One region of the Candidatus Pantoea symbiotica genome, then DNA from elsewhere that is predicted to be linked to it. Evidence: predicted binding sites of a transcription regulator. Region 1 holds the regulator's gene; each other region holds the start of a gene.
The links. Region 1 encodes LexA, which represses DNA repair genes until DNA is damaged. Its sites were predicted from a motif close to TNCTGTATGTACATACAGNA; they were not measured.

Region 1 (7,290 bases):
TGCCCGCGTTAAGCACAAAATCAAACGCGTTGACCGCCTTATGGGGAATGCTGCCCTCCACCGGGAGGTGCCCGCGCTGTCACGCGACATTATCTGCTGGCTTATCCGGGACATGAAGGAGTGCGTCATTGCCGTGGACTGGAGCGCCTGGCCGACTCAGTCCTTCAGCCTTTTGCGTGCCAGCCTGCTGGCGGACGGACGCGCTATCCCGCTGCTGAGCCTCATCGCAGAAGGCGATAAGCTGGGAAATCCCGACCTTCAGAACCGCTTTCTGGACGAACTGGCCGGGTGTATGGGAGACAGGAAAGTGACCATCGTCACCGATGCCGGGTTCCGCCGCGAGTGGTTTAACCGCGTTCAGTCGCACGGATGGCACTTCATCGGCCGGCTCAGGGGCAACGGCGTTCTGAAGCTGGCCGGAACGGATGAGTGGGTAACGCCGGGTCAGCTAAAAGCCGGCACAACGCCGCGCTGTGCTGGTGCGGCCCGGCTGACGCGATATAAAAAATCACCGGCTTACGGCTTCGTGCACGTTCATAAGAGAGCGCCCAAAAATCGTCACGGAAAGAAAAGCCGGGATCGTTTTTTTTACACGCGCGAAGAGGCAAACCAGAGTCGCCTGGCCCGTGAGCCGTGGGTGCTGTTTACCAGCGATGCGGAGCTGAAGCCACGGACGGTAATGAAGCTTTACAGCCGGAGAATGCAGATAGAACAGAACTTCCGGGATGAAAAGAGTGAACGTTACGGTATGGGGCTGAGAAGCAGCTTCAGCCGGAGTGTGGAAAGGATGTCAGTGCTGAACCTGCTGTCGACGCTGTGCAGCATCTTACTGTGGCTGATGGGCTACGCGCTTGAAAGCAAAGGCGAGCACCGGTTTTATCAGGCGAACACGGTGCAACACCGGCGAGTACTGTCATACCTTACGCTGGCAAGAAATGCGATAAGGCACAACCCGGCAGGGATCAGTCAGCTGGATATAGAAACGGTGCGAGCCGAACTATCAGCGAGTTACAGGAATATCGTATATGTGTATTAACGATATTCCTGGGGATCCCTCAGCTCGTAGGGTCGCCATTCATGGCGACCAGGATGTGTCATCAGGCAGGAGGGATCGTGGGAGAATAGCGAGGACTTAGCAGGGCGCACCGAAGTGCGCCTTTGTGTTTTCATGTCGCCTACTAATCGTGGGTGACCGCACTCTCAATCGTCAGACGGACATCGCTGGTTACCAGCTCCGCCAGCATCTGCCACATCATATGGCTGCGTTCCGCATCGGCATCGCCTTTGTCACTGATATAACCTTCATCACGCAGCGTAAGTACCAGTGCAGTAAATACCGCTTTATCAAAGAACTCTGGCGCGTTGATGCCGTGCAGCACAGAAAGACGCTGAGCCAGCGTGCGGCTCTCTTTCTCCAGCGTGCCACGGTTGATGGCCGGTTTCGCGCTGAGGATAGCGAAGGTAATCGCGAAGCGCTGTAGCGTCTCACGAATACCCGCCGCCAACAGTTGCAGCGAACGGTGACGTGCTGGCGTCATTTTCAGCTGACCATCCTGCAACGTAATCAGCCCCTGACGTGCCATCTCTGAACAGAGTGCGTTCAGCAGGGCAGGTAATTCCGCCTTGTCCCAGCGCAGGAACAGTTCGCTCTTCAGCATCGGATACACCAGGCTAACCTGGCGCAGCAGCTCAGCTTCGCTAATTTCACGGTGTTGCTGCACGATGGCGGCAATCAGCGACGGCATCACCAACATGTGATGGATGTTGTTGCGATAGTAGGTCATCAGCACCGCCTGCTCGCGCGGCAAAATGATGATGTCGCCAATACTGTCTTGCTCGGTCTCGAACTTGTTCATGCCCATCGCGTGATCAAGCAGCGCTTCGGCGCTCATATCGGGCACCGTGGCTTCCGGCGAATACGGCACGTTGCGCAGCAGTTGGGTGTAGCACTCTAACTGCTCAATCAGCTGTTCGCGGGTTAGTGAACGCTGACGTGATGCCAGTAGCGCAGTCACGCACAGGTTCATGGCGTTAGCCGCACCGGCTTCGTTGATGCGTACCATCAGCTTCGCCGCAATGTCATTCACGGCAGGTGTCATCCACGCAGGGCGTTGCGGTTCGATAGGATCAATCGCATCACGCCATTCCGGCACGTTTTTGTTCAGGTAGTTCATCAACGGCAGCGGTTCGCCGAAGTTAACGTAGCCCTGACCCAGATTGCGCAGCTTACGCAAGCCGCGTACCATCTGCAGGAAGCTCTCTTTCTCTTTGGCCGCGCCACGCAGCTCTTTGGCATACGTGCCCACTTCCATCACGTGCTCGTAACCGATGTAGATCGGCACGAAGGTGATAGGACGACTGCCGCCGCGCAGCATCGCTTGCAGCGTCATCGACAGGGTGCCGGTTTTCGGGTCCAGCAAACGGCCAGTACGCGAACGTCCGCCTTCCACAAAGTATTCAACGGAGTAACCACGGCTAAATAGCTCGCCGAGATATTCACGGAACACGGTGGAGTAGAGTTTGTTGCCCTTAAAAGTACGACGAATAAAGAACGCGCCCAGACGACGGAAAATCGGGCCGGCAGGCCAGAAGTTCAGGTTGATACCCGCAGCAATGTGCGGCGGCACCAGACCTTGATGATAAAGCACGTAGGAGAGCAGCAGATAATCCATGTGGCTGCGGTGGCAGGGCACATAGACAATCTCATGACCATCCTGCGCCAGCTGACGCACGCGCTCACCGCCATGCACGTTGATGCCCTGATACAGGCGGCTCCACAGCCAGCCCATCACGCGGTCAGTGACTTTAATCGCTTCGTAAGAGAAGTTGGCCGCCACTTCTTCCATCATTTCGATGGCGTTCTGCTGGGCTTTCTCATGCGAAATCTTTTTGCTGCGCGCTTCATCTTCTACCGCTTTTTCAATCGCTTTGGACTGTAACAGTTTGTTGAAGAGATCCTGACGTGCAGGCAGACGCGGGCCGACCGCAGCCAGACGTTGGCGAGCAAAGTGAATACGCGCCACGCGAGCCAGCTTCTGCGCAATCGACTTATCGGTGCCGTGTTCGGTCGCCATCTGGCGTAGCGAAACGGTTTGCGAGAAGCGTACAAAGCTGTCGCGGCCGTGCCACAGAATGGCGAAGAACTTCTGCACGCCATTCAGCACACGCAGATGCGGCGTGGATTCACCGGATGTTTCACGTCCCGGCGCACGACCAAACATCACCGCGACCGGTAGCATTTGCACGTCGAGTTGCGGGTTACTGCGGTGCAAATCCAGATAATCGTGGAACAGCTTCACCGATTCGGGATTGGCCACGAAATAGGGAATTACGCGCGGACCATCGTGAATAAACACGTGGCGCGGCAGCAGGGTGCCATCGATCTCCAGCGGAGCCAGTGGATCGGGCAGATCATGTTTCAGGCATTGAGCACGCAGCGTGAGCAAGTCAGCCTTTGAATCATAAGGCAAAACATACATCACCGGACGTGTCGGATCGATCCCGTGTTCAGAGACGGGATCGGTCGGAATGACCTTACTTTTTACCAAAATAGAGAGTGGTAAATTCAATAATTTGTAATAGAGTTTACGCCAACCTGACATAGACAACTTTAAGCCTCTTGTTAGCAAAGCGCGGCAAGCATACCAGAAAGCGCAGCGAAGGTCTGTGGCTCTGCCGCCTCATACTGCCCACACATTGACGTCAAAATAGATCAAGGGTTCCATAGACATGGCAAATAACGTCACCGGTTTAGTAAGAATAGTGAAAGCAGCCGGTTATTCCTGGCAGGGCCTGCGTGCCGCATGGCAGCACGAAGCCGCATTTCGGCAGGAAGCTGTCGCCGCGCTGGTGGCCATTCTCGTGGCCTGCTGGCTGGATGTAGATACCCTTTCCCGCATCTTGATGATTGGCTCGGTAGTGCTGGTTATTATCGTTGAGATCCTTAATAGCGCTATCGAAGCGGTGGTTGACCGCATCGGGCAGGAACAACATCCGCTCGCGGGCCGCGCCAAAGATATGGGATCGGCTGCCGTATTGCTGACTATCTTACTGGCTCTGTTCGTCTGGATCGCGCTGCTCTGGACGCATTTGAGATAGGGATTCCAGATTCATCAAACCGCTGATTTTTCCCTCTGTTACGGTTTTCATTTCGCGAATACCTGTATATACTCACAGCGACTGTATAAACAACCAGGGGGCGGGATGAAAGCGTTAACTGCACGGCAGCAACAGGTCTATGACCTGATTCGCGACCATATTAACCAGACGGGCATGCCGCCAACGCGTGCGGAAATTGCTGCGCAACTGGGTTTTCGCTCGCCCAATGCTGCTGAAGAGCATCTGAAAGCGCTGGCGCGTAAAGGCGTAATTGAAATTGTTTCCGGCGCATCGCGCGGGATTCGTTTGCTAATGGAAGAAGAACCGAGCGAGGGGCTGCCGCTGATTGGCCGTGTCGCTGCCGGTGAACCCTTGCTGGCGCAGGAACATATTGAAGCCCACTATCAGGTGGATGCGAATCTGTTCAAACCAAGTGCCGATTTCCTGCTGCGTGTAAGCGGTATGTCGATGAAAGATATCGGCATTATGGATGGCGATCTGTTAGCGGTGCATAAAACGCAGGAAGTGCGTAACGGCCAGGTTGTCGTGGCGCGCATTGATGATGAAGTCACCGTGAAACGCTGGAAAAAGCAGGGCGCGATTGTTCATCTGCTGCCGGAAAACACCGATTTCCAACCGATTGTTGTTGATACCCGTGAGCAGTCACTAACTGTTGAAGGTTTAGCTGTTGGGATTGTACGCAACGGCGAGTGGCTCTGATCAGTTTCTGATCCTCCCCAACTGCGGCGGTGTGAATTTGCGCTGACCGCAGTCTGCTGTTTTACTTCTCTGTGACTCTTTCTGCGGCTCACGCTGGCGCCATTACGCTGATTACCGCACACAACGGAATGGGCTGATGCAGCTGTTTTCCTCTTCAGATAAAACACTCTGGCGGCTAGCGCTGCCGATGATTCTGTCAAATATCACCGTCCCGTTACTGGGCGTGGTGGATACCGCTGTTATTGGTCATCTCGATAGCCCGATTTATCTCGGGGGCGTCGCCGTGGGCACAACAGCGACCAGCTTCATCTTTATGCTTCTGCTGTTCCTGCGCATGAGCACTACCGGATTGACCGCTCAGGCATTTGGCGCCAATGACAAAACCGCGCTGGCGCGCGCCTTAACGCAACCGCTGCTGATTGCGCTGGTTTTTGGCGTGCTGTTTATGGTGTTGCGAACGCCGGTAAGCAGCCTGGCGGCAGCTTTAATGGGCGGCAGCCCGGAAGTGCAGCAGCAGGCGAAAATCTTTATTGAGATTCGCTGGCTGAGTGCGCCCGCAACCTTAGCCAATTTGGTTATTCTTGGCTGGCTGCTGGGCGTGCAGTATGCGCGGGCGCCGATGGTGCTGCTGATCATCGGCAATCTGGTGAATATCCTGCTTGATCTGCTGTTCGTCCTCAAACTGCATTGGGGTGTGGCTGGCGCGGCGGCGGCTACCGCGCTGGCAGAATATGTCACGCTGGGCGTGGGTTTGTGGATGGTAGCGCGCGTGCTGAAAATGCGCGGTATCCACTTTACTCTGCTTAAAAGTAGCTGGTGCGGCGATGCGGCGCGGCTATTCCGCCTCAATCGCGACATTATGCTGCGCTCTTTAATGCTGCAAATTTGCTTCGCCTCACTCACCATCCTTGGTGCTCGAATTGGCCCGGATGTGGTGGCGGTCAATGCGGTACTGTTGATGTTCCTCACTTTTACCGCATACGCGCTGGATGGATTTGCCTACGCGGTTGAAGCCTGTTCGGGTGAAGCGGTTGGGGCCAAAGATCGCAGTCGGCTGTTGCTGATTTGGCATGCGGCTTGTCGTCAGGCTTGCTTCGTTGCAGCAATCTTTGCGCTGATTTATGCGTTCACCGGTCCGCAGATTGTGGCGATGCTGACGTCACTGGAAGCGCTACGCGAGATGGCCGATCGCTATCTGATTTGGCAGGTGATTCTGCCGCTGGTTGGCGTGTGGTGTTATCTGCTGGATGGCATGTTTATCGGCGCGACGCGCGGCCGTGAGATGCGTAACAGCATGGTGATGGCGGCACTCGGCTACGGTGTATCGCTGCTCACATTGCCGTGGCTCAGCAATCACGGTTTATGGCTGGCAGTGACGGTGTTCCTGGCGCTACGCGGACTGACGCTGTGGCTGATCTGGCGCGGTCACTGGCAACGTGATAGCTGGTTCAACGCCTGAATAAGCGAAGCGTAACCTACAGATTAATCTGTAATTCTCTACAAACTGCGAAACGGCTACTACAATTACCTTATACGGCGCACATGAGTAGCGCGTTGTGTGGGTATATCGCCAGATAGATAGGCGATGTATCTATCTCACTCAGGATGAAGTGGAGGATTGTTATGAACAAAGACGAAGCGAGCGGAAACTGGAAGCAGTTTAAAGGGAAATTTAAAGAGAAGTGGGGCAAGCTTACGGATGACGACATGACGGTGATCGAAGGTAAACGCGATCAGTTGGTCGGTAAAATCCAGGAGCGCTACGGTTATGCGAAAGACCAGGCCGAGCAAGAAGTTAAGGACTGGGAAAGCACCAATAAAGATTACCGCTGGTAATCGCCCCTTAATGAATATGCTCCTACCCGCCAATCATTTAGCGTAGTGATTGGCCCGGCACAAGGATGTGCCTCTCTATTTTCTTACCCGTTTTTTCCCCTCAACCTGATGGTCATGCTCGCAACTTTCATGATGCGTGCAAGCTGCCACTTCTGCGCAGTTCTCACACAGGCCATGCGCCTCAATTACAGTATGACGCAGAGAAAATCCCGCCTGATCCGCTAACGAAGCAATGGTCTTTTCCACACCATGAGCATGTTTTTCAGTCACTGCCGCGCAACCGTCACACACCAACATCACTGAAGTATGTGCCGGCTCATCAAAATGATGACAAACCACATAACTGTTATTCGACTCAACGCGATGAATAAATCCCTGTTCTAGCAGGAAATCCAGCGCGCGATAAATGGTGGGCGGTTTAGCTTGCGGTTCACTGACACGCAGCTGATCCAGCAAATCGTAAGCGCTTATCGAACCATTCTGCTCTGCCATCAAGCGCAGCACTTCCGCGCGCTGAGTGGTGAGGCGCACGCCGCGATCAAGGCAAAGTGATTCAGCCTGGGTAAGAAGTTGTTCTGGCGTGAGGTTTGACATAGGCATTCTCCGGGTTGCAGGTGATGTTATTTTATCACACAA
Region 2 (7,290 bases), 1.4 Mb from region 1:
CATTCAGGTTGCTGAAAGTATGCTGCCGTTAAAATCTGTGTGACATCGTTTAACCGCTATTCCCTCATTAAGCTGTACAGAAAAGCCTGTAAGCACGTCACAACATATATGAATTTATCAATATAAAATTGACCTTTCGTCTGCAGAAGACGAGACTTGTTGCTGTCCGCCACGAAGGAGAAATTATGCCGTCACTTCTGCCCCTGCAACTTTTTAAGAATCTTTCTGACGAAACCCGGCTCAGCCTGGTGCTGTTGTTGCGCGAAAAAGGGGAGCTCTGCGTCTGCGAGCTTGTATCTATCCTGAAAGAAACACAGCCAAAAATATCGCGGCACCTGGCCCTGCTCAGAGAGAGTGGACTGCTTATCGACAGGCGCGACGGCAAGTGGATCCATTACCGGTTATCGCCACACATGCCTGCGTGGGCAGCAGCGGTCATTGAGCAGGCATATCTGTGTCAGCGGGATGAAATTCTTCATCTCAGTCAGCAGGCTGAGCGTGATAACGCAACCACCAACGGCAAAGCTGTCTGCATGTAAAAATTTTATCTAAACACATTCGATTAAACGAATATATTTACAGGGTACACTTAGCAGCCCGCTTTAACGGGCAGGTATAATTAAGAAGGAGAGAGTATGTTTCTGGCGGGTGCGATTTTTATCCTGACCCTGATACTGGTGATCTGGCAGCCGAAAGGGCTCAGCATTGGCTGGAGTGCCGTTATCGGCGCCGCACTGGCGCTGCTGACCGGCGTGGTACACATCGGGGACATTCCTGTAGTCTGGCAGATTGTCTGGAACGCCACGGCCACGTTTATTGCGGTCATCATTATCAGCCTGCTGCTTGATGAGTCCGGCTTTTTTGAGTGGGCCGCGCTGCACGTTTCACGCTGGGGCGGCGGCAGGGGCCGGTTGCTGTTCACGTATATCGTTCTGCTGGGTGCGGCGGTAGCCGCCCTGTTCGCCAATGACGGGGCAGCGCTTATTCTGACGCCGATCGTTATCGCCATGCTGCTGGCGCTGGGCTTCAGCCCGGGCGCCACGCTGGCGTTTGTGATGGCGGCAGGCTTCATCGCTGATACCTCCAGCCTGCCGCTCATCGTGTCGAACCTGGTGAACATTGTCACGGCAGACTTCTTTAAACTGGGTTTCAGCGAGTATGCCTCGGTGATGGTGCCGGTGAATATCGCGTCCGTGGCCGCCACGCTGGTGATGCTGCACCTGTTTTTCCGCAGGGACATCCCGGCCACTTACGACCTGGCGAAGCTGAAGGCGCCGCGTGAGGCCATTCGCGATGCGCGTACCTTTAAAACCGGCTGGATTGTTCTCATCCTGCTGCTGATCGGCTTCTTTGCCCTCGAACCACTCGGCGTGCCGGTCAGCCTTGTGGCCGCGGTGGCGGCGTTTATTCTCTGGCTGGTAGCCCGGAAAGGCAATGTGATTGATACCGGAAAGGTACTGAAAGGTGCGCCCTGGCAGATCGTTATCTTCTCGCTGGGCATGTACCTGGTGGTATACGGACTACGCAATGCCGGGCTAACTGATTACCTTTCTGCCGCCCTGAACCGGTTTGCAGAGCATGGTGTCTGGGGCGCAACGCTCGGCACCGGCTTTCTGACGGCGGCGCTTTCATCAGTCATGAACAACATGCCTACCGTGCTCGTTGGTGCGCTTTCGATTGACGGCAGCACCGCACAGGGCGTGGTGAAGGAAGCGATGATTTACGCCAACATCATCGGCTGCGACCTCGGCCCGAAGATCACCCCCATCGGCAGCCTCGCTACCCTGCTGTGGCTGCACGTACTGGCGCAAAAAAACATTACTGTCAGCTGGAGCTACTACTTCCGCGTGGGCATCGTGATGACCCTGCCGGTACTTTTTGTGACGCTGACCGCGCTGGCCCTGCGCCTGTCTGTTTAACCTTAACCCCGGTGTTGCGACTGTGCAGCGCCTTTACGGAGTACCGCTTATGACTGACATCACCATTTATCACAACCCGGCGTGCGGGACGTCCCGCAACACCCTGGCGCTTATCCGCAACAGCGGCACCGAACCCAAGGTTATTCTGTATCTGGAAACACCGCCGTCACGCGACGAGCTGAAGAAGCTGATTGCGGACATGGGCATCAGCTTACGCGCCCTGCTGCGCAAGAATACCGAACCGTACGAGCAGCTCGGCCTTGCAGAAGACCGCTTCAGCGATAACGAACTGCTCGATGCCATGCTGGCTCATCCGATCCTTATTAATCGCCCGGTGGTGGTGACGCCGCTCGGAACGAAGCTCTGCCGTCCGTCCGAAGCGGTTCTCGACATTCTGCCAGATCCGCAGCAGGGAGCGTTTACCAAAGAGGATGGCGAAGTGGTCATTGATGAGCACGGTCACCGCGTCAGCCACTGATTTTTCACCAGGCTGCAGACATAACGAGTGTGAAAAAAGCCGGCATCTGCCGGCTTTTTTATATGCTGCGCTGGTTGACCCGCTCTGAGAGCTGAGCGGCACTCTCTTTCCTTTCACTGTAGCGGTCGGTCAGGCAGTTGCTTCGCCCGCGCGTCAGCAGGGTGAACTTCATCAGTTCCTCCATGACGTCCACGATGCGGTCGTAATACGAAGAAGGCTTCATGCGGCCGTCCTCATCAAACTCGGCCCAGGCTTTCGCCACGGATGACTGGTTCGGGATAGTGATCATGCGCATCCAGCGCCCGAGAATGCGCATCTGATTTACGGCGTTGAAGGACTGTGAGCCGCCGCTGACCTGCATCACTGCAAGGGTTTTTCCCTGTGACGGCCGGACCGCACCGGACGTCAGCGGTATCCAGTCAATCTGCGTCTTCATGATGCCGGTCATGGCACCGTGACGCTCCGGCGAGCACCAGACCATGCCTTCTGACCAGAGTACCAGCTCGCGGAGCTCTGCAACCTTCGGGTGCGTCTCCGGGGCGTCATCCGGCAGCGGCAGGCCGGACGGATTGAATATTTTAACTTCCGCGCCCATGGCCATCAGCAGCCGGGCGGCCTCCTCCGTGGCGAGACGGCTGTAAGAGCGCTCACGCAGCGAGCCGTAGAGCATCAGGATGCGGGGCGGGTGTGCCACCTCTGCTGCCTTCAGCTTTTCTTCCGTCAGCGGTGCATCCAGGAGCGTCGGATCGATATTGTTCAGGGCATCATTCACGTTATTCACAATGGAGTCTCTTTAAGGGTAATAGCGGTGAACAGGCTGCAGTCGCTGCCGCCGGCGCAGCACTCTTCAGTCAGAAAAGCCATCAGCTGCTCAAGCTGCGAATAACAGGGCCTGCAGAACAGGGTTCGGCTCTGACGTTCCTGACTTATGAGGCCAGCGGACATCAGCGCAGAAAGATGATGGCTGAGCGTGGAGGCAGGAATAGCCAGTCTTTTCTGGATGTCACCCACGGGCAGTCCTTCAGGCCCGGCTTTCACCAGTTCACGGTAAACTCCCAGTCGCGTCACGTGTCCCAGTTCCCTGAGAGCATTAGCAGCATTTTGTATGTCCATGCCATCACCAAATCTATATTTCCAGAATAATGGAAATATAATTTAAAGCTTACTGAATGGTCAAGCCTCTTATTGCCATAAAAGGGCTGCACTCAAAAGGAAAGCCTTTTATACCCTGTTGACCCGGCTGCAGTGGCAGCGCATATAAAAAGGCCATAGCTCAGAATTTCGGTAAAATTTCAGCGATCTGACAACAGCTTTAGCCATAACCGTTTCGCTTCCTCTTGCCAGAAATTTCAGGCTCAATAATACTGTTCATATAAACAGTATAATTTAAAGGAGGATTTTTATGCGCTTTACATTTTTTTTCTTAATCCGTACTCGGCAGCACGTCCGGGACGCCGCGTTATGAAAGCGGTCAGTTGCGCTCAGGGCCTGACGCTGTTATGGCCGCCGATTTTTACCCCAACGGTAAAGGTGCCGCTGTACGCAGATCCCTGCTCAGCTGGTTTTCCCTCCCCTGCTCAGGATTATGTAGAGAAAGAGCTGGACCTGAATGAGCTCTGTATTCGCAGACGGGCGTCCACATTCTTCGTACGGGCCAGTGGCAACAGCATGCAGGAGCTGGGGCTTTATGACGGTGATGTTATGGTGGTCGATCGCGCAGAGCCACCCACGCACGGCGACATCGTCATCGCCGAGGTTGGAGGTGAGTTCACAGTTAAGCGCCTGCAGCTGATCCCACGGGTGGCACTGCTGCCCATGAACCCTGCTTACGCCGCCATCTATCCGGAAGAGCTTCCGCCGGCAAAACAGCAGATAGTCTGTAGCCGCAGCTTCGGAGAGCGCATTACTACAAAAACAGCCATGCAGCAGGCACTGTGTCAGTATGCTGCACGCGCAGCGGAAAAGCTGCGCGGGGAATGTCAGTACTCTCGCAACATCTGCGTGTTTATCCGGACGTCACCACATGCAAGCGGTGAGATGTTTTACGGAAACAGCACCGGTGAGAAGCTGACACTACCAACACAGGACACGCGGGACATCATTGAGTCTGCGATGCGGTCACTCGATCGTATCTGGCTTGAGGGGCGCCGGTACATGAAAGCCGGCATTATGCTTGATAACTTCACGCCGAACGGCGTAAGCCAGCTAAATCTGTTTGACGATAATCGGCCACGGGCTAACAGCGCACAGCTGATGAAGGTATTGGACGGCATTAACCAGTCAGGACTGGGAAATGTGTGGTTTGCCGGACAGGGGATTAGCATGGAATGGAAAATGAAGCGTGAAATGCTTAGCCCTGCCTGGACCACGCGCTGGTCAGACATTCCTAAAGCACGTGTGCTCTGAGACGGTTATTAATTAAGCTGTTGAATCTGTATTCCACATAAATGGCGATATGTCGCGCCGCGTGATGGAGACGCTGGCGCTGATATCCACGCGCGTGGATGAGTACTCCATCGACGAAGCCTTCGTTGATGTCACCGGCATCAATGCCTGCATGACGTTTGAACAGTTAGGCTGCGATATCCGCGACCGCATTTATCAGGACACCCATCTGCGCGTGGGTGTCGGCATTGCACCGACCAAAACCCTCGCCAAGCTTGCCAACTGGGCCGCCAAACGCTGGACCAAAGCCGATAACGTGATGGATCTCTCTTTGCCGCGCCGTCAGCGCGAGTTGATGAAACTCGTCAAGGTTGAAGAGGTGTGGGGCGTGGGCCGCCGCTTATCGAAAAAGCTCAACCTGATGGGGATTAGCACCGCGCTGGAATTAGCAGAAACCCCAACCGCGCTGATCCGGAAACACTTCGGCGTGGTGCTGGAGCGCACGGTGCGTGAATTATGTGGCGAGTCTTGTCTGGCGTTTGAGGAGGTGATTCCCAACCGACAAAATATTCTCTGCTCGCGCTCGTTTGGCGATCGTATTACCGAATATCAGGATATGCGCGAAGCCATCGCCAATTACGCCGCGCGCGCCGCAGAAAAGCTGCGCAGCGAGCGGCAATATTGTCGTCATATCGGTACGTTTATTCGCACCAGCCCGCACGATGCGCATCATCCTTATTACGCCAATGCGGCCAGTCAAACCTTGATTACGCCGACCGCTGACAGTCGCGATATTATTCAGGCCACGCTTAATTGTTTAGATCGTATCTGGGTTCCCGGTAAGCGTTATATGAAAGGCGGCGTGATGCTGGGCGATTTCTTTAGCGATGGCGTGGCGCAGCTTGATCTATTTGCGGAATATCAGCCGCGTCATAATAGTGACCAACTGATGGCCCTGATCGATAAGATGAATGCCCACCAGCGCGGCGCGCTATGGTTTGCCGGGCAAGGCATTCAGAAACCCTGGTCGATGAAGCGCGAGATGCTGTCACCGGCGTACACCACGCGGCTGGCGGATCTTCCTGTGGCGAAGTAACCGCTTCACGCTTGAATTACGCGCATGCCAATACAATATTCAGGCCCTGACACGGCCACAGCTAATCTGTTGCGGGCTCTGACACATCTGCTGCGTCACGGGCCGTCCTCGCGCCGCTAGCGCGGTGCCTTCGGCTTCCACGTCGCGCCAACGGACCGTTCGCGGATCGGCCTTCCCTGGCCGCCCCCGAACTGCCTCACGCATCCATGCGTGAGGCTCCTGGCCCAACGTAAAAGCCTCAGCGCTGCGAATGGCCCTTTTGCCGCAGCAGACGCGCCAGCGCCTGACCAAAAGTGTCCCCGGTCAGCGCACTCGTCGTTGGTTTAACTGACAAGCATTACGCCAGTCAGCGCGGATAGTTTCTGAATTCATCCGTGGAGAGCGCTTCATAGATGACCAGAAGCCGAATGCGTTCCGCGTCCTGCGCCTGGACGCCGCTGATATCACCTTTTTCAAACAACTTTTGTAATCCCTTATGCTTCCAGCTACATCATACGTTTCCCAACAAGTAGCAGCGCTGGTTTTTATTTTTCACAGCGCACCACAGACTCAAACCCTGAGAGGATCTTCCGCTGGCGAAGTAACCGCTTCACGCTTGAATTACACGCATGCCAATGCGATATTCAGGCCCTGACACAGCCACAGCTTAATAACATCCGGAGAACCTATGTCGAATGAAGAACGCGTAAACGAGCTGGAAGAAACGGTAAACCAGCTGCAGATTGAAGTCGCTGCCTTGCGCGAGTTAATGATTAAGCAGGTGGCGGTAAATAACATCACCTTCAAAGGGAAATATGATGAGGTGATTATTCAGCTGGCGAAAGAATATGAAGAGCGCGGCTTAGATGACGAAAGGAATAGCCAGATGCACGAAGCGCTACGTCAATATATCAAATACCAGCTGCCTGCCGTGGAATAAGCCCACGCTTATTTCTGCTCTTCTGGGAGCGAGGCGATATTCATGCCTTTCGCCCCATCACGCCCTTCACGCTTTGCCTGATACAAAGCATGATCGGCGTATTCCAGCAGTTTCACGGCGCTCACCGCCGCCGCCGTAACGGTGGTGGCGCAGCCGGCACTGAGCGTGACATGACCAACGGGCGAGGCAACATGGGGAAGTTGCATCACCCTCACCGCTTCAACCACGCGGTTGGCAATGGTCATCCCTTCGCCAAATGTGGTATCCGGTAATATCAGCGCAAACTCCTCGCCGCCATAACGCGCGGCCATGTCTGAACGTCTTCCGGTTACAGACGCCAGCACCTCGCCAACCACTTTCAGGCATTTATCCCCGGCAATGTGACCATAGGTATCGTTGTAGTGTTTGAAAAAATCGATATCCATCATGATAAGCGAGAGCGGTTTGCCGCTTGCCGCCGCATTGGTTAACGCTTCACGCAGGAAACGATCAA
Region 3 (7,290 bases), 600 kb from region 1:
CGGCGGCTCGCACTGCGATGCCATGCATTTTGCTGAAGAGCTGACTGGGCGCTATCGTGAAAACCGTCCTGGCTACCCGGCGATTGCCATTTCTGATGTCAGCCATCTCTCTTGCGTCAGCAACGATTTTGGCTACGACTATGTGTTCTCGCGCTATATCGAAGCGGTTGGTCGCGAAGGTGATGTGCTGTTGGGCCTCTCAACCTCCGGTAACTCCGCCAACATCATCAAAGCGGTGGAAGCTGCGCGCGCGAAAGGCATGAAAGTGATTACTCTGACCGGTAAAGATGGCGGCAAGATGGCAGGTTCAGCGGATATTGAAATTCGCGTGCCGCACTTTGGCTATGCCGACCGCATTCAGGAGATTCATATCAAAGTGATCCACATCCTGATGCTGTTGATTGAAAAAGAGATGGTTAAGTAATGATGCGTTCCTCTCGCCGTGTGCGAGAGGATCTAACTTAAGGCGGTTGCTATGTGCGAATTGCTCGGGATGAGCGCCAATGTCCCCACGGACATCTGTTTCAGTTTTACCGGTCTGGTGCAGCGTGGCGGTGGAACCGGGCCGCACAAAGATGGTTGGGGCATCACGTTCTACGAAGGAAAAGGGTGCCGCACCTTCAAAGATCCGCAGCCGAGCTTTAACTCGCCGATTGCCCGTTTGGTGCAGGAATACCCGATCAAATCGCATTCCGTGGTGGCGCATATCCGCCAGGCGAATCGCGGGGAAGTGTCGCTTGAGAATACTCATCCGTTCACGCGTGAGCTGTGGGGCCGCAACTGGACCTACGCACACAATGGCCAGCTTAAAGGTTATCGTCAGTTGGATACCGGGCCATTCCGCCCAATTGGTGAAACCGACAGCGAGAAAGCGTTCTGCTGGATGCTGCACAAACTGACCGAGCGCTATCCACGCACGCCGGGCAACTGGCCAGCGGTGTTCCGCTACATTGCCGAGCTGGCAGCAGAAATGCGTGAGAAGGGCGTGTTTAACATGCTGTTATCGGATGGGCGCTACCTGATGGCGTTTTGTTCGACCAATCTCTACTGGATTACGCGCCGTGCGCCGTTTGGCAAAGCCACGCTGCTCGATCAGGATGTGGAGATTGATTTTCAGCAGCAGACGACGCCGCAGGATGTGGTGACGGTGATTGCCACGCAACCGCTGACAGGCAATGAAACCTGGCACCGGATAGTGCCAGGCGAGTGGGCATTATTTTGCCTGGGTGAGCGCCAGGAATGATTTCGAGGCAGCATCCGGTGTAGCGATCACCGGCGTGCTGTTCACCGCATATTGGCCGGTGGCCGTCACATTCACCGTTGGCGGCACACGGTACTTGGCAAAGTACGCATAGCCCGGCTGCAGTTCACGCCAGAAGTTAATGTAGGTCGAGTATTTATGACGCTGCATATTGCTGTCGGTCATACGGAACGGATAGATGTTGACCTGAATTTCTTGCTGACCATTGCGCAATGCGGCGTTGGTGTAGGTGAAGATCTCATCCATTGACGCATTGGTCATCGCGTAGCAACCAATCGATACGCAATCACCGTGAATCATTAAATAGTTACCGTCATAACCTTTAGCGCGATCGTATTGATTCGGGAAACCGGTGTTAATAGCGCGATAGAAACGGCTATCCGGTTTCAACTGATTCAGCTTGACGTTATAAAAGCCTTCCGGACTTTTGAAATCGCCCTGACGACGTTTAGGTCCTAAACCGCCAGAGAAATTACAGATGCGATAGCTGTCCAGCAGACGATATTCATTACCGATTTTGCCGTACAGTTCCAGCGTACGCTCTTCCTTGAAAATCTGAATAAAAACGGGGGTGCCAATTAGTTGTTTCTTTAACTCTTTGCTCACCGGAGCCAGCGGTTGCGTAGGCTCGGGGTTAATTGCCCAGCTAAGGACTGGCATAAGAATCATCGCAAGCGTTAATGCGATTCTGCCCATTCTGTAGATACCTTGAATTGAAGAGAGACGATGACGCTGAGCGTCCGGGTATTGCATTATCGGAAATATCCGCTATCGCAGCGCAACATTAACATTGTCTGGCTTTTAATCAAGCCAGTGTCCGAGAAAATGGCGCGTTCCTAAAAGGAATACGACCACTAATTTGTAAACTTTAATCTCTCTCTCAACAATTATTGCCGATATTTTTCGCTGCTGTATACTTATCCAGTGCTCAGGAGGGCGTATGCGCAAAATTATTCATGTCGATATGGACTGCTTTTACGCAGCGGTTGAGATGCGCGACGATCCCTCTTTACGTGATATTCCGATCGCCATTGGCGGCAGTCGCGTGCAGCGTGGTGTGATCAGTACTGCTAACTATCCAGCCCGCAAATATGGCGTGCGCAGCGCAATGCCGACCGGCATGGCGCTCAAACTTTGCCCGCATCTGCGGCTGCTGCCTGGCCGCTTCGATGCCTATAAAGAAGCCTCCCGCCAAATCCGCGACATCTTCTCGCGTTACACCTCGCTGATTGAACCGCTCTCACTGGATGAAGCCTATCTGGATGTTACCGATAGCCTGCATTGCCACGGTTCGGCGACCTTAATGGCGCAGGCGATTCGCGCTGATATTCTGCGTGAAACCGGGTTAACCGCTTCAGCCGGGATCGCGCCGATCAAGTTCCTCGCCAAGATCGCCTCCGATCTCAACAAACCCAACGGGCAATATGTGATAACGCCTGACGCGATGTCCGATTTTTTACTCACGCTGCCGCTGAGCAAAATTCCTGGCGTCGGTAAAGTGGCGACCAAAAAGCTGGAAGAGATGGGATTGCGTACCTGCGCTGATGTGCAGCGTGCCGATCTGGCTTTGCTGCTCAAACGCTTTGGCAAGTTTGGCCGCATCTTGTGGGAGCGCAGCAACGGCGTTGATGAGCGCAATGTGGTGGTTGAGCGCGAACGCAAATCGCTTGGCGTTGAACGCACGCTAATGGAAGACATTCACAGCTGGGAGCAGTGTCTGGAGATTATTGATTTTCTCTATGCTGAGTTGGATCGCCGCTTAACCGCCATCAAGCCGGATAAACAGATCGCCCGGCAAGGTGTGAAACTCAAGTTCAATGATTTCCAGCAAACCACGCAGGAGCATGTCTGGTCGGTGCTGAATAAAGAAGACATGATCACGATTGCACGTCAGGCGTGGGACGAACGCAGAGCAGGGCGCGGCGTACGGCTGGTGGGATTGCATGTCACGATGGTGGATCCTCAGCTGGAGCGGCAGTTGGTGCTGGGGTTGTAGGCATAAAAAACCCGACCGAAGCCGGGTTTGTCGCGAAATTCAAAACTTACGCTTTTTCTGGCACCACGCTGAGCAGCGCAGTCAGCAGTTTCCAGTACAGACCCACGCTTTCAATGTGAACCTGCTCATCCGGCGAATGCGGGCCGGTGATGGTTGGGCCAATCGAAACCATATCCATGTTCGGATACGGTTTTTTGAACAGACCACACTCCAGACCGGCGTGAATCACCTGAATGTTCGGCGTTTTGCCAAACAGCGCTTCGTAGGTTTTACGCGTCAGCGCCATCACCGGTGAATCGGCATCAGGCTGCCAGCCCGGATAGCCGCCTTTTGGTGCGCTTTTCGCCCCGGCCAGTTCGGCCAGCGAGGTCAGAACTTCAACCACCCAATCTTTGCCGGTATCGATCAGTGAACGAATCAGGCAGATGATTTCGGCATTGCTCTGGTCCATAGTCACCACGCCAACGTTGAGCGAGGTTTCCACCACGCCTTTCGCCACGTCGGAGTTACGGATCACACCGTTTGGTGTGGCGTTGAGCAGGTTGAGGAAACGATCGCGGCTGTCAGCGTTCAGCGCCTGGCCTTGATGCGCCAGCGACTCAGCGACAACGGCGATGTTCTTCTCTTTCACGCCCAGTTCGTTCAGCAGCGTTGCCTGGAAATGGGCCGCAGCCGATTTCAGTTCGTCAACTTTATGGCTGTCGATCGCCAGCGTAGCGAAAGCTTCACGCGGGATAGCGTTACGCAGCGTACCGCCGGTAAATTCGATCAAACGCACATCGAGTTCACGCGCGTGTAGCGCGAGGAAGCGTGCCAGCAGTTTGTTGGCGTTGCCGAGACCATGATGAATGTCGGCACCGGAGTGACCGCCTTTCAGGCCTTTCAGCGTCAGCTTCAGGGTTTCATAGCCCGCAGGAATCGCTTCACGCGTCAGTGGTAAGGTGGTGATGAAGTCGATACCACCGGCGCAACCCATGTAGATCTCACCTTCCTCTTCCGAGTCGGTGTTGATCAGAATGTCGGCCTGCAGCCAGTTCGGCTGTAAACCAAAGGCGCCGTCCATCCCCGATTCTTCGGTCATGGTCAGCAGCACTTCAATCGGACCGTGGATCAGGCTGTTGTCAGCCAGCACCGCCAGCGCAGACGCCATACCAATGCCGTTATCCGCGCCCAGCGTGGTGCCGCGTGCTTTCACCCATTCGCCATCAACATACGGCTGAATCGGATCTTTGGTGAAGTCGTGCACCGTGTCATTGTTCTTCTGCGGCACCATATCGAGGTGCGCCTGCAGCGCCACCGGCGTGCGTTTTTCCATACCGGCGGTAGCGGGTTTACGAATCAGGATGTTGCCAACCTGATCGCGCTCAACCCAAAAACCTTGCTCTTTTGCCCAGCCGACAATGTATTCGGCCAGTGCTTCTTCGTGGTAAGAAGGGTGCGGAATGGAACAGATTTTGGCAAAAATATTCCACAGCGGTTGGGGTGAAAGTTGCGACAATTCAGACACCATGCATCTCCTGTGTCAGCGTGGCGGACAGACCGCACGCACGCGGGTTTCCAGTAAAAATCGTCGTCAGAACATCTGACGTGATGGGCCTGAGAATATCACTGTTTCTCGCCGGGTGCGTAATCAGGCGCGCTAAAAACCTGCAACCAGTAAGACAGATGCTGGTTTTTAAGGCGTCAGATCCTTATAATCTCGCGCAACCTTTTCCCCCTTGCATATTTTTTAAGCCAAGTTTCTTGGCCGGGATTCCTTTATATGAGCGAAAAATACGTCGTAACCTGGGACATGTTGCAAATCCATGCCCGTAAACTTGCCCAGCGCCTGCTTCCTGTGGAACAGTGGAAAGGTATCATCGCGGTAAGCCGTGGTGGTCTGGTTCCGGCATCGCTGCTGGCGCGTGAACTCGGTATTCGCTACGTCGATACCGTGTGCATCTCCAGCTACGATCACGATCATCAGCGCGAAATGAAAGTGCTGAAGCGTGCCGAAGGCGACGGTGAAGGCTTCATCGTGATTGACGACCTGGTGGATACCGGCGGCACCGCGCAAGCGATTCGCGATATGTATCCAAAAGCGCGTTTCTGCACCATCTTCGCCAAGCCAGCTGGTCGTGCGCTGGTGGACGACTATATTGTCGATATCCCGCAGAACACCTGGATCGAGCAGCCTTGGGACATGGGCGTGGTCTACATCCCGCCAATCGTCAAAGGCGCCTGATTGATGCATCGCAAACAACGCCCGGTTATGCCGGGCGTTGTGCTTTCTGCGCCTCGCGCGCGTATCACGGGTGCAGTACACTCTTAGCCATCGCCACGTTGTTGGCAGGAGAATAGCTGAGATGTCTGATAAAAACCTGAGCGAAGAACTGTTCAAACCGCGTTTTAAACACCCGGAAACCTCCTCATTAGTGCACCGCCAGCATCACGCCGCCGTGCAGGTGCATAACGCCCTCGAAGGCGATACGCAGCGCGGCTGGTATCGCATGCTGAACAAGCTGTTGTGGACGTGGCGCGGGTTGTCGCCGCAGGAGATCAGCGAAGTGCTGGCGCGTATTGCAGTGAGCGAGTTCGAACGCACCAATGAAGCCTTGCTCGATACCGTGATTGGTTATCGCGGTGGCAACTGGAATTATGAGTGGTCGAAGCAGGCGGCCATCTGGCAGCAGCGCGCGTTAGAAAGCGAGAACCATGACGACGCAGGCCAGCATTGGCTGCACGCTGCCAATCTATTCAGCCTCGCGGCTTATCCTTACATTAAAGGCGATGAGCTGGCGGATCAGGCGCAGGTGCTGGCCAATCGCGCCTACGAAGAGGCCACGCAGCGTCTGCCGGGCGAACTGAAATCCCTGACCTTCCCAATGAGCGGCGGCAGTCCGGTAACGGGCTTCCTGCACATGCCTGCGCAGGCCGAAGCGCCATATCCCACGGTGCTGCTGTGCGGCGGCCTTGATTCGCTGCAGAGCGATCACTATCGCCTGTTCCACGACTATCTCGCGCCGCGCGGCATCGCCATGCTGACGCTGGATATGCCGTCGGTAGGATTCAGTAGCAAATGGATGCTCAATCAGGATACCAGCCAGGTGCATCAGCAGGTGCTGCGTGAACTGAGCAATGTGCCGTGGATCGATCACACTCGCGTGGCGCTGCTGGGCTACCGTTTCGGTGCCAATGTGGCGACGCGTCTGGCCTATCTGGAAGTGCCGCGAGTCCGCGCGGTGGCGACGCTGGGTGCGATGGTGCACAGCGTGTTTGTCGATGCGCAACAACAGCAGCAATTGCCGGATATGTATATGGATATGCTGGCGAGCCGCCTGGGGATGTCTTCTACTTCCGACAGCAATCTGCGCATTGAGCTCAATCGCTACTCCCTAAAAGTGCAAGGCTTACTCGGCCGCCGCACGCCCACGCCGATGCTGGCGGCTTATTGGCCGGATGATATTTTCGGTCCGGAAGCGGACGCGCAGTTGATCGCTAACTCATCCTCGCAGGGCAAGACGCTGGCGATTCCGGCCAAGCCGGTTTTTGCCAGTTTTGACAAAGCGCTGAATCAAATTTGTGACTGGCTGGAAAAACAGTTGAAAAGCTAGCTGGCGAAATCCCTGAACTCTGCTACTACTTATATCCGGGATTTTCCATTTTTAGGTTTAATGGAAAGCTGGAAGTGCAATTTAAAGGGTTAAGGGAAAATAGATGACATTACCGAGTGGTCACCCCCGTAGTCGCCTGCTTAAGCGCTTCACCGAATTGGGGCCGTATATCCGTGAAGGCAAATGTGAAGAGACACGCTTTTTCTTCGATTGCCTGGCTGCGTGTGTCAACGTCAAGCCTGCACCAGAGCTGCGTGAGTTTTGGGGCTGGTGGATGACGCTGGAAGCCTATGAAGATCACTTCACTTACGAATATCATTTTGGCCTGTTTGATAAAGCGGGTGATTGGGGCGCGGCAACCATCAAAGGCAAAGAGAACAATGCCAAAGTGGAAAGCACGCTGCGTAATTTCCATGAGCGCTTGAAAGCGATGCTGCTGG
Region 4 (7,290 bases), 1.2 Mb from region 1:
ATGCGCATCAAACCCAGCCAGCGCTCCATGCGCGATGCGATACGCTGCGCCAGTTTGTCATCCTGCCAAAACGGGCCTTCGGGAATTTCCCACTCCAGCTCATCCTGCAACCACTGACGCCAGCCGCTGGCCTGCGCTTTTTTGCTGTTGCACTGCTCGCGCCACGTCTCAATTAGCAGCTGTCGCCGCGCCTTGCTGTCGCTCTCCAGTTTGCTAATTACCGGTTGTTTGTTACTGCCTTCGCGGATGATATGCAGCGCCAGCGCATGGAAGGTACGCGCCTGAATCGCGCTCTCGCCAAGACGCGTTTGAATGCGGTCATTCATCTCTTCTGCCGCCTGACGACCAAACGCCAGCAGCAGAATTTGATCCGGTTGCGCCAGTTTGCGTTTCAGCAGCCAACCCGCGCGCGCCACCAGCACCGAGGTTTTGCCGCTGCCAGCACCCGCCAGCACCAGCAGCGCATCTTCGCCATTCACTACAGCTTCACATTGCGATGGATTGAGCGGCGTGGTTTCAACCGTGGAGAAGAATTCGTGATAATCGCTGAGGATCTTGCTGGTCCATTCACGATTGCGTTGGCGAATGGCCGTTTCACCCTGCTCCAGCCATTGCTGGCAGAATTCCCAGCGTTCACGACAGTTGTCAAACTCGGCAATACGCGCGAGGGGCAACGGCAAGGCAGAAAACTGGCGCGTAATGCTCTCTTTCACCGCGCTCAGCTCACTGCGTTTCAACCAGCGATCCTGCTGCGTAAAGGCGAGGATTTCCTGCTCCAGCGCGGCGAGCACCTCGGCGCTCACCTCGCTCATCTCCTGGCTCCACTGCTGCCAGGCGTGCTGCAAGTAGTGGAAAAAGCGCTGCGTTTCCTGCCATTCGGTGCCATGCAGGCGCACCACTTTCTCATCTGGCAGCAGAAACTCCAGTTCGCCCCACACCATGCCGCGCTTGCAGGCAATGTTGAGCAGCTGGTTAAACGGAATCAGATATTCATGGCGATCGCCACTGACTTCCACGCCGGCGGCCAGCAAGCGCACCCGATTATAGGGATGCTGTGCCAGACGTTTACCCATTGATGTTGCTTTCAGTTCCATGTCCGCACCGTCATGTGGAATTCGATATCGCGCAGTTTACCTGTCAGACTCTTGGCGCTCCAGCCTTAAAAAGAGCTAAACTTGGCGCCACATATTGCGGATTGCAAAAGGAAAAACACGTTTATGCGTACCGTACTTAATATTCTTAATTTCATTCTCGGCGGCTTCTTCACCACCCTCAGCTGGCTTTTCGCCACGCTGGTGAGCATCGTACTGATTTTCACGCTGCCGTTGACGCGTTCCTGCTGGGAAATCACCAAGCTGTCTCTGCTGCCTTTTGGCAACGAAGCGGTGCATGTCGATGTGCTGCGCCCCGACAGCAAAAGCCATGTGATGAATACTGGCGGCACCTTCCTCAACATCTTCTGGCTGATTCTGTTTGGCTGGTGGCTGTGTCTGGCGCATATCTCGGCCGGTATCGTGCAGTGTCTGACTATCATCGGCATTCCAGTTGGCATCGCCAACTTCAAAATCGCCGCGATTGCGCTGTGGCCGGTGGGCCGTCGCGTGGTCTCCGTTGAAGAAGCGCAGGCCGCGCGTGAAGCCAATGCGCGTCGCCGTTACTGAGGCCGTTAAATGATTCATGACGCCTTGCCAGGCTGGCGACGTTATCTGTTTAACAGCAGCCTGCGCTATTTGCTGCGCATCTTCTTTGCCTTAACCGGATGCGCGGCGGTGCCGTGGTGGCTGCACCAAATCGAGTGGACCATTCCGCTGACGCTGGGTGTAGTCGCTGCGGCGCTGGCGGATCTCGACGATCGCTGGATTGGGCGTGTGCGCAATCTGTTGATCACGCTGGTGTGTTTCTGTATTGCTTCGGTGTCGGTGGAACTGTTGTTTCCCCATCCGTGGGCATTCGGTTTGGGTCTGGCGCTTTCCAGCTGGGGCTTTATTTTGCTCGGTGCGTTGGGACAGCGTTATGCCACCATCGCCTTTGGTGCGCTGCTGATTGCGGTTTACACCATGCTGGGCATCGGTTTATTCCCACAATGGTGGATGCAGCCAGCGCTGCTGTTGATCGGTGCCCTTTGGTACAACTTGCTGACCTTTATCGGTCATTTGATGTTCCCGGTGCGCCCGGTTCAGGAGCAGCTGGCAGGCAGTTTTTCCCAGCTGGCGCGCTATCTGGAAGCCAAAGCGAACCTGTTTGATCCCGACGGCGGCGATCAGGATGACGCTACGCTGGTTGCCACGGCGATGGTTAACAGCCAGTTGGTGGCACAGCTGAATCTCACCAAAAGTACTATTCAAAGCCGTTTGCGTGGTGATCGCGGTTCACGCAGCACACGCCGCAGCTTGCACTACTATTTTGTCGCGCAGGATATTCATGAGCGCGCCAGCTCCTCGCATCTGCAATACCATTTGCTGCGTGATAACTGGCGTTACAACGAAGTGCTGTTCCGTTTCCAGCGCCTGATGAATATGCAAGCGCGTGCCTGTAGGCAACTGGCGGAGACCATTTTGCTGCGTCAGTCGTGGCATCACGACAGCCATTTTGAACGCACCTTCGAACGTCTGGAAACCGCACTGCAACGTCTTCAACAGAATGAGCCGCAGGATCCACACATTCACGCGCTGTTTTGGCTGCTGCGTAATCTGCGTGCTATTGATGCGCAACTGGCGTCGATTGAATCAGAACAGATGCTGGCCGAACCATCCCCGCAGAGCGATCACCATCTGTCACGGGAAGGACTCAGCGGCTGGGCGGATATCCGCTTGCGCCTCAGTCGCCATCTTAGCCCGCAATCTGCCCTGTTCCGTCATGCGGTGCGTATGTCGCTGGTGCTGTGCGTTGGCTACGCCTTCATTAAAATCACCGGCGTCGATCGCGGTTACTGGATCTTGCTGACCAGCCTGTTTGTCTGCCAACCCAACTACAACGCCACTCGACGACGCCTTGCATTGCGTATTGGCGGCACCTTAGCCGGCATTGCCATCGGCCTGCCGGTCTTGTGGCTGGTGCCCTCGATTGAAGGCCAACTGGTGCTGATTGTACTGAGCGGCGTGCTGTTCTTCGCCTTCCGCCAGATTCAGTATGCGCAAGCCACCTTGTTTATCACTTTGCTGGTTCTACTGTGCTTCAATTTGCTCGGCGAAGGTTTTGAAGTGGCGCTGCCGCGCGTGGTGGATACCTTACTGGGCTGCGGTCTGGCGTGGCTGGCCGTGGCCTTTGTCTGGCCAGACTGGCGTTTTCGCAAAATCACTGCCGTTGCCGATCGCACACTGAATGCCAACTGCCGCTATCTGGATGCGATTATGGAGCAATACCATCAAGGCAAAGACAATCGTCTTGCTTATCGCGTGGCACGTCGCGATGCGCATAACGCCGATGCCGAGCTAGCGTCAGTCGTGTCAAACATCAGTGGTGAACTCAAGCTACAACAACCGCTACGTGAGAATGCGTTTCGACTGCTGTGCCTGAACCACTCCTTCCTCAGCTATATCTCCGCATTGGGAGCGCACCGCGAACATCTCGCGGATAGCACCTTACTTACCTTACTGGATGACGCCGTCTGCTTTATTGAGGATGTGCTGCAGATCGACCGGGTTACGGATGCTCAAGCTACTGAGATGCAGCAGGCGCTAATGCAACGCATGAGCGAGATGAAAAACAGCCCGGATACACGCGCACCACTAGTGATTCAGCAATTGGGCTTGTTAGTCGCGCTGCTGCCTGAAATCGCCCGTCTACGCCGTACCCTCGTCAACGATTAAAGCGGTTGATGCTCCGCCGCGTGCTGGCGGAGCATTTTTAGATACCAGGTATAAAGCTCTTGCCTGATTGCGCTGGGTAACGCTGCTTCATGATGTCCTGATATTGCACCTTCCAGCGCCAACAGCGTTTTTAACCCAATGTGCTTATTCACCGCCCGCAGTTTCAGCCAGCTTTGTCGCGACCCTGTTTCACACAGCAATTGCACCGAACTGATCCCTACCTTATGCAGCATCAGCTCCAATCGCAGGCTTAAATTCGGCAGGTCTTTCAGACGCAGCGAGACAAGTCTGGTAGCCGCTTCGTCCTGTGCGGCACGCAGAGAACATGCTGACAGCTGCAATAACTGTTCAGGGTTTTGCCACAATTGCGTATCCACTTTGAAGTAGCTCAGTGTCACCGGCACGCCACGCTTACGGTACACCAGCGGTTCCAGTGAACGCTGTGCGTTATAGACGTGAAGCGCCTCGCTGGCTCGAAGATAGAGTGCATCCTCATTGATATACGCAAAAATTACCTTCTCAACAGTCAGTGCATAACCACCAAATTGCGTGCGCGATTCAATTTTACCTAATGCTGCCAACTGCGCTTTCGATTGCTCAACTACCGGGTTATATCTCTTCATAACGCCCCCTTCAATGGATTCCATGCGCGGGAAATTTCCTATAAAAGCTCGCAGATTCATCTGGTTAGAAGATAAAAAAAACGATTTAGCTGTTCAATGAATAAAAGCAGGCGGGCGGGATCTTGTGCAGAAATTGCGAGGCGTTTTCAGAAATTGAGGTTGATCTTTATCCAGGAAGCCATTACTGTACATCCATACAGTTCATTACTGAGTGATTAAATTATGCGTACTCATTTCTCTGGCTCTGCTGACCGTTCAAATCGTTTCGCTTCATCCAGCTTAGCGCAACCTTCGCTGGGTGGAATCACTGAACTGCGTTCCAGCGAACAACCTGGAATGATGCAACTTATGCTGTTGCCGGTACTAAAACAGCTGAGTGAGCAATCACGCTGGCAGCTGTGGCTCACTCCAGCACATAAGCTGAATCGTAACTGGATGCAGCAGTCGGGATTGCCGTTAGAAAAGAGTATGCATATCACCGAATCTGAACGTTTTAACACCGTGGAAAGTATGGTGAAGGCATTACGTACGGGTAATTACAGCGTCGTTCTTGCCTGGATTCCGTACGAATTGAGTGATGAAGAGCGTTTAGAATTGGAACAAGCAGCGGCGGAAGGTGAAGCACTCGGTCTGATTTTGCGTCCGCACGGACGTCAATATGCCCCTTCCAGACAACCTAACTCAGCAAAAATTCCGTCTGAATTGTTTCATTAAGTAAATTCCAGGAATTTTCTCAGCATTTTTTTTGCATAAGTTGCATCTAAGCTACTGATTCTTTTCCCGCCAGCTATGACAATGGCTTAGACGCTTTTTTGTTTTCTAATACCGAAGATTTAGCCAGGTGATTTGTTAAAATGTGTGTATAAATCGCTGTTTTTTTGCTGCCCGGCGTCACATCATACTTGTAAGTTTCCAATCTCGTTGTAGACTTTAGCTCGCCAGGGTGCTCAATAACCTCCGTTTTTTCGGTAGAGTCAAAAGCGAGCGTTTAGACCCGGCGAAGGATTAACACAAAGAGCAACCTTTTTGCTCATTGCCTATTTGGATGATAACGAGGCGCAAAAATGAAAAAGACAGCTATCGCAATTGCAGTGGCACTGGCTGGCTTCGCTACCGTAGCGCAGGCCGCACCTAAAGATAACACCTGGTACACCGGTGCTAAACTGGGCTGGTCTCAGTATCACGATACTGGTTACTACGGTAACGGTTACGCGAACAACGACGGTCCAACTCACGAATCTCAGCTGGGAGCTGGTGCATTCGCAGGTTACCAAGCTAACCCGTACCTGGGCTTCGAGCTGGGCTACGACTGGTTGGGCCGTATGCCTAACAAAGGCAACGTGACCAATGGCGCGTTCAAAGCACAAGGCGTTCAGCTGGCTGCTAAACTGAGCTACCCAATCACCGAAGACTTCGATGTCTACACCCGTCTGGGTGGCATGGTATGGCGTGCAGACTCTACTCAGAACACCGATGGCGTTCGTCACAGCGACCACGACACCGGCGTTTCTCCGCTGGCTGCTGTTGGTGTTGAATACGCACTGACCAAAAACTGGGCGACTCGCCTGGACTATCAGTGGGTTAACAACATCGGTGACGCAGGTACCGTTGGTGCGCGTCCAGACAACAGCATGCTGAGCGTCGGCGTTTCTTACCGTTTCGGTCAGGAAGAAGATGCAGCGCCAGTTGTAGCTCCGGCTCCAGCTCCAGCGCCAGTTGTTGAAACCAAGCGTTTCACTCTGAAGTCTGACGTTCTGTTCACCTTCAACAAGGCAACTCTGAAGCCAGAAGGTCAGCAGGCTCTGGATCAGCTGTACAGCCAGCTGAGCTCAATGGATCCGAAAGACGGTTCTGTTGTAGTACTGGGCTTCACCGATCGCATCGGTTCAGAGCAGTACAACCAGAAACTGTCTGAGAAACGCGCTCAGTCTGTAGTTGATTACCTGGTATCTAAAGGTATCCCTTCTAACAAGATCTCTGCACGCGGTATGGGCAAATCTAACCCAGTTACTGGCAACACCTGTGACAGCGTGAAAGGCCGTAATGCCCTGATCGACTGCCTGGCGCCAGACCGTCGCGTTGAAATCGACGTGAAAGGTATCAAAGACGTTGTAACTCAGCCACAGGCTTAAGTTATCACGCAGTAAAAAACCCCGCTAAGGCGGGGTTTTTTTATGGCTGAATGTAATGAGAACGAAAAGAATTCTACTCTTTTTCCGAGCCACCATTCCCAAGGATCGCCTGCAGATCTTGCTTCAGCGTAGACATCTGGCTGGCATACTTCTCTTTGCGTTCGGCATCTTCAATCAACTGGACGATGGTTTCTGATAGCGTATTACTGCGACGCTGTGCCAATCCCGCTAGTCGCTGCCACACCAGATATTCCAGATCGATCGATTTCTTACGCGTATGTTGATGCTCGGCATTAAAGTGACGCTTACGGCGCGCACGTATCGTCTGCTTGAGACGATTCTCCAAATCAGGATGAATGTGCTGAGCGATCCACTCGTTAACCTCAACCGGGCTATTTTCCATCGATAGCAACGTATCAACCGCAGCTTGCGCCGCGCTAAGCTCAAGATGACGGGTGATCAGTTCACCCTCCCGATGCTTTTTCACCAGGTATTTCCACTTCCATCCACTTTCAAGATTTTCGAGTTGCTGGTATTTCATCGGAATCTCATCGTGATCACGTAACAAACTAAGAATAACAGCTTTTTTCCTGGATGCAGCAAGGAAAAACATGTTGCAGCCGTCACAATCCGGGCCGGAACTCCGCCGTGATTAACCGGGTTGATTCCTGTATAATCGCGCTTTTCCTAAATCAGACTAATGCGAATATTTTGACCAGCACTCAA

Region 2: a site for LexA is predicted at 3,760-3,779, ahead of umuD (translesion error-prone DNA polymerase V autoproteolytic subunit). Genes of this name have one in related genera too.
Region 3: a site for LexA is predicted at 2,169-2,188, ahead of dinB (DNA polymerase IV). Genes of this name have one in related genera too.
Region 4: a site for LexA is predicted at 4,615-4,634, ahead of sulA (SOS-induced cell division inhibitor SulA). Genes of this name have one in related genera too.

The regions. Positions count from the first base shown of each region.
Region 1 covers NZ_JBSZHR010000002.1:77,744-85,033, forward strand. The annotation lists gene ACXIZX_RS01020 (IS4 family transposase) at 1-1,036, shown strand, start outside; gene plsB (glycerol-3-phosphate 1-O-acyltransferase PlsB) at 1,179-3,602, opposite strand; gene ACXIZX_RS01030 (diacylglycerol kinase) at 3,730-4,098, shown strand; gene lexA (transcriptional repressor LexA) at 4,204-4,818, shown strand; gene dinF (MATE family efflux transporter DinF) at 4,955-6,277, shown strand; gene ACXIZX_RS01045 (CsbD family protein) at 6,442-6,654, shown strand; gene zur (zinc uptake transcriptional repressor Zur) at 6,730-7,248, opposite strand.
Region 2 covers NZ_JBSZHR010000002.1:1,476,396-1,483,685, reverse strand. The annotation lists gene ACXIZX_RS07470 (metalloregulator ArsR/SmtB family transcription factor) at 186-539, shown strand; gene ACXIZX_RS07465 (arsenic transporter) at 636-1,919, shown strand; gene arsC (glutaredoxin-dependent arsenate reductase) at 1,969-2,397, shown strand; gene arsH (arsenical resistance protein ArsH) at 2,456-3,178, opposite strand; gene ACXIZX_RS07450 (ArsR/SmtB family transcription factor) at 3,175-3,510, opposite strand; gene umuD (translesion error-prone DNA polymerase V autoproteolytic subunit) at 3,859-4,803, shown strand; gene umuC (translesion error-prone DNA polymerase V subunit UmuC) at 4,841-5,878, shown strand; gene ACXIZX_RS07435 (hypothetical protein) at 6,546-6,797, shown strand; gene ACXIZX_RS07430 (sensor domain-containing diguanylate cyclase) at 6,806-7,290, opposite strand, start outside.
Region 3 covers NZ_JBSZHR010000002.1:676,064-683,353, forward strand. The annotation lists gene lpcA (D-sedoheptulose 7-phosphate isomerase) at 1-424, shown strand, start outside; gene ACXIZX_RS03605 (class II glutamine amidotransferase) at 476-1,243, shown strand; gene dpaA (peptidoglycan meso-diaminopimelic acid protein amidase) at 1,214-1,957, opposite strand; gene dinB (DNA polymerase IV) at 2,202-3,257, shown strand; gene pepD (beta-Ala-His dipeptidase) at 3,304-4,764, opposite strand; gene gpt (xanthine phosphoribosyltransferase) at 5,020-5,481, shown strand; gene frsA (esterase FrsA) at 5,603-6,850, shown strand; gene crl (sigma factor-binding protein Crl) at 6,954-7,290, shown strand, end outside.
Region 4 covers NZ_JBSZHR010000002.1:1,258,344-1,265,633, reverse strand. The annotation lists gene helD (DNA helicase IV) at 1-1,094, opposite strand, end outside; gene ACXIZX_RS06365 (YccF domain-containing protein) at 1,218-1,661, shown strand; gene yccS (YccS family putative transporter) at 1,671-3,809, shown strand; gene ACXIZX_RS06355 (TfoX/Sxy family DNA transformation protein) at 3,806-4,432, opposite strand; gene sulA (SOS-induced cell division inhibitor SulA) at 4,655-5,146, shown strand; gene ompA (porin OmpA) at 5,497-6,564, shown strand; gene matP (macrodomain Ter protein MatP) at 6,638-7,105, opposite strand; gene ACXIZX_RS06335 (AAA family ATPase) at 7,159-7,290, shown strand, end outside.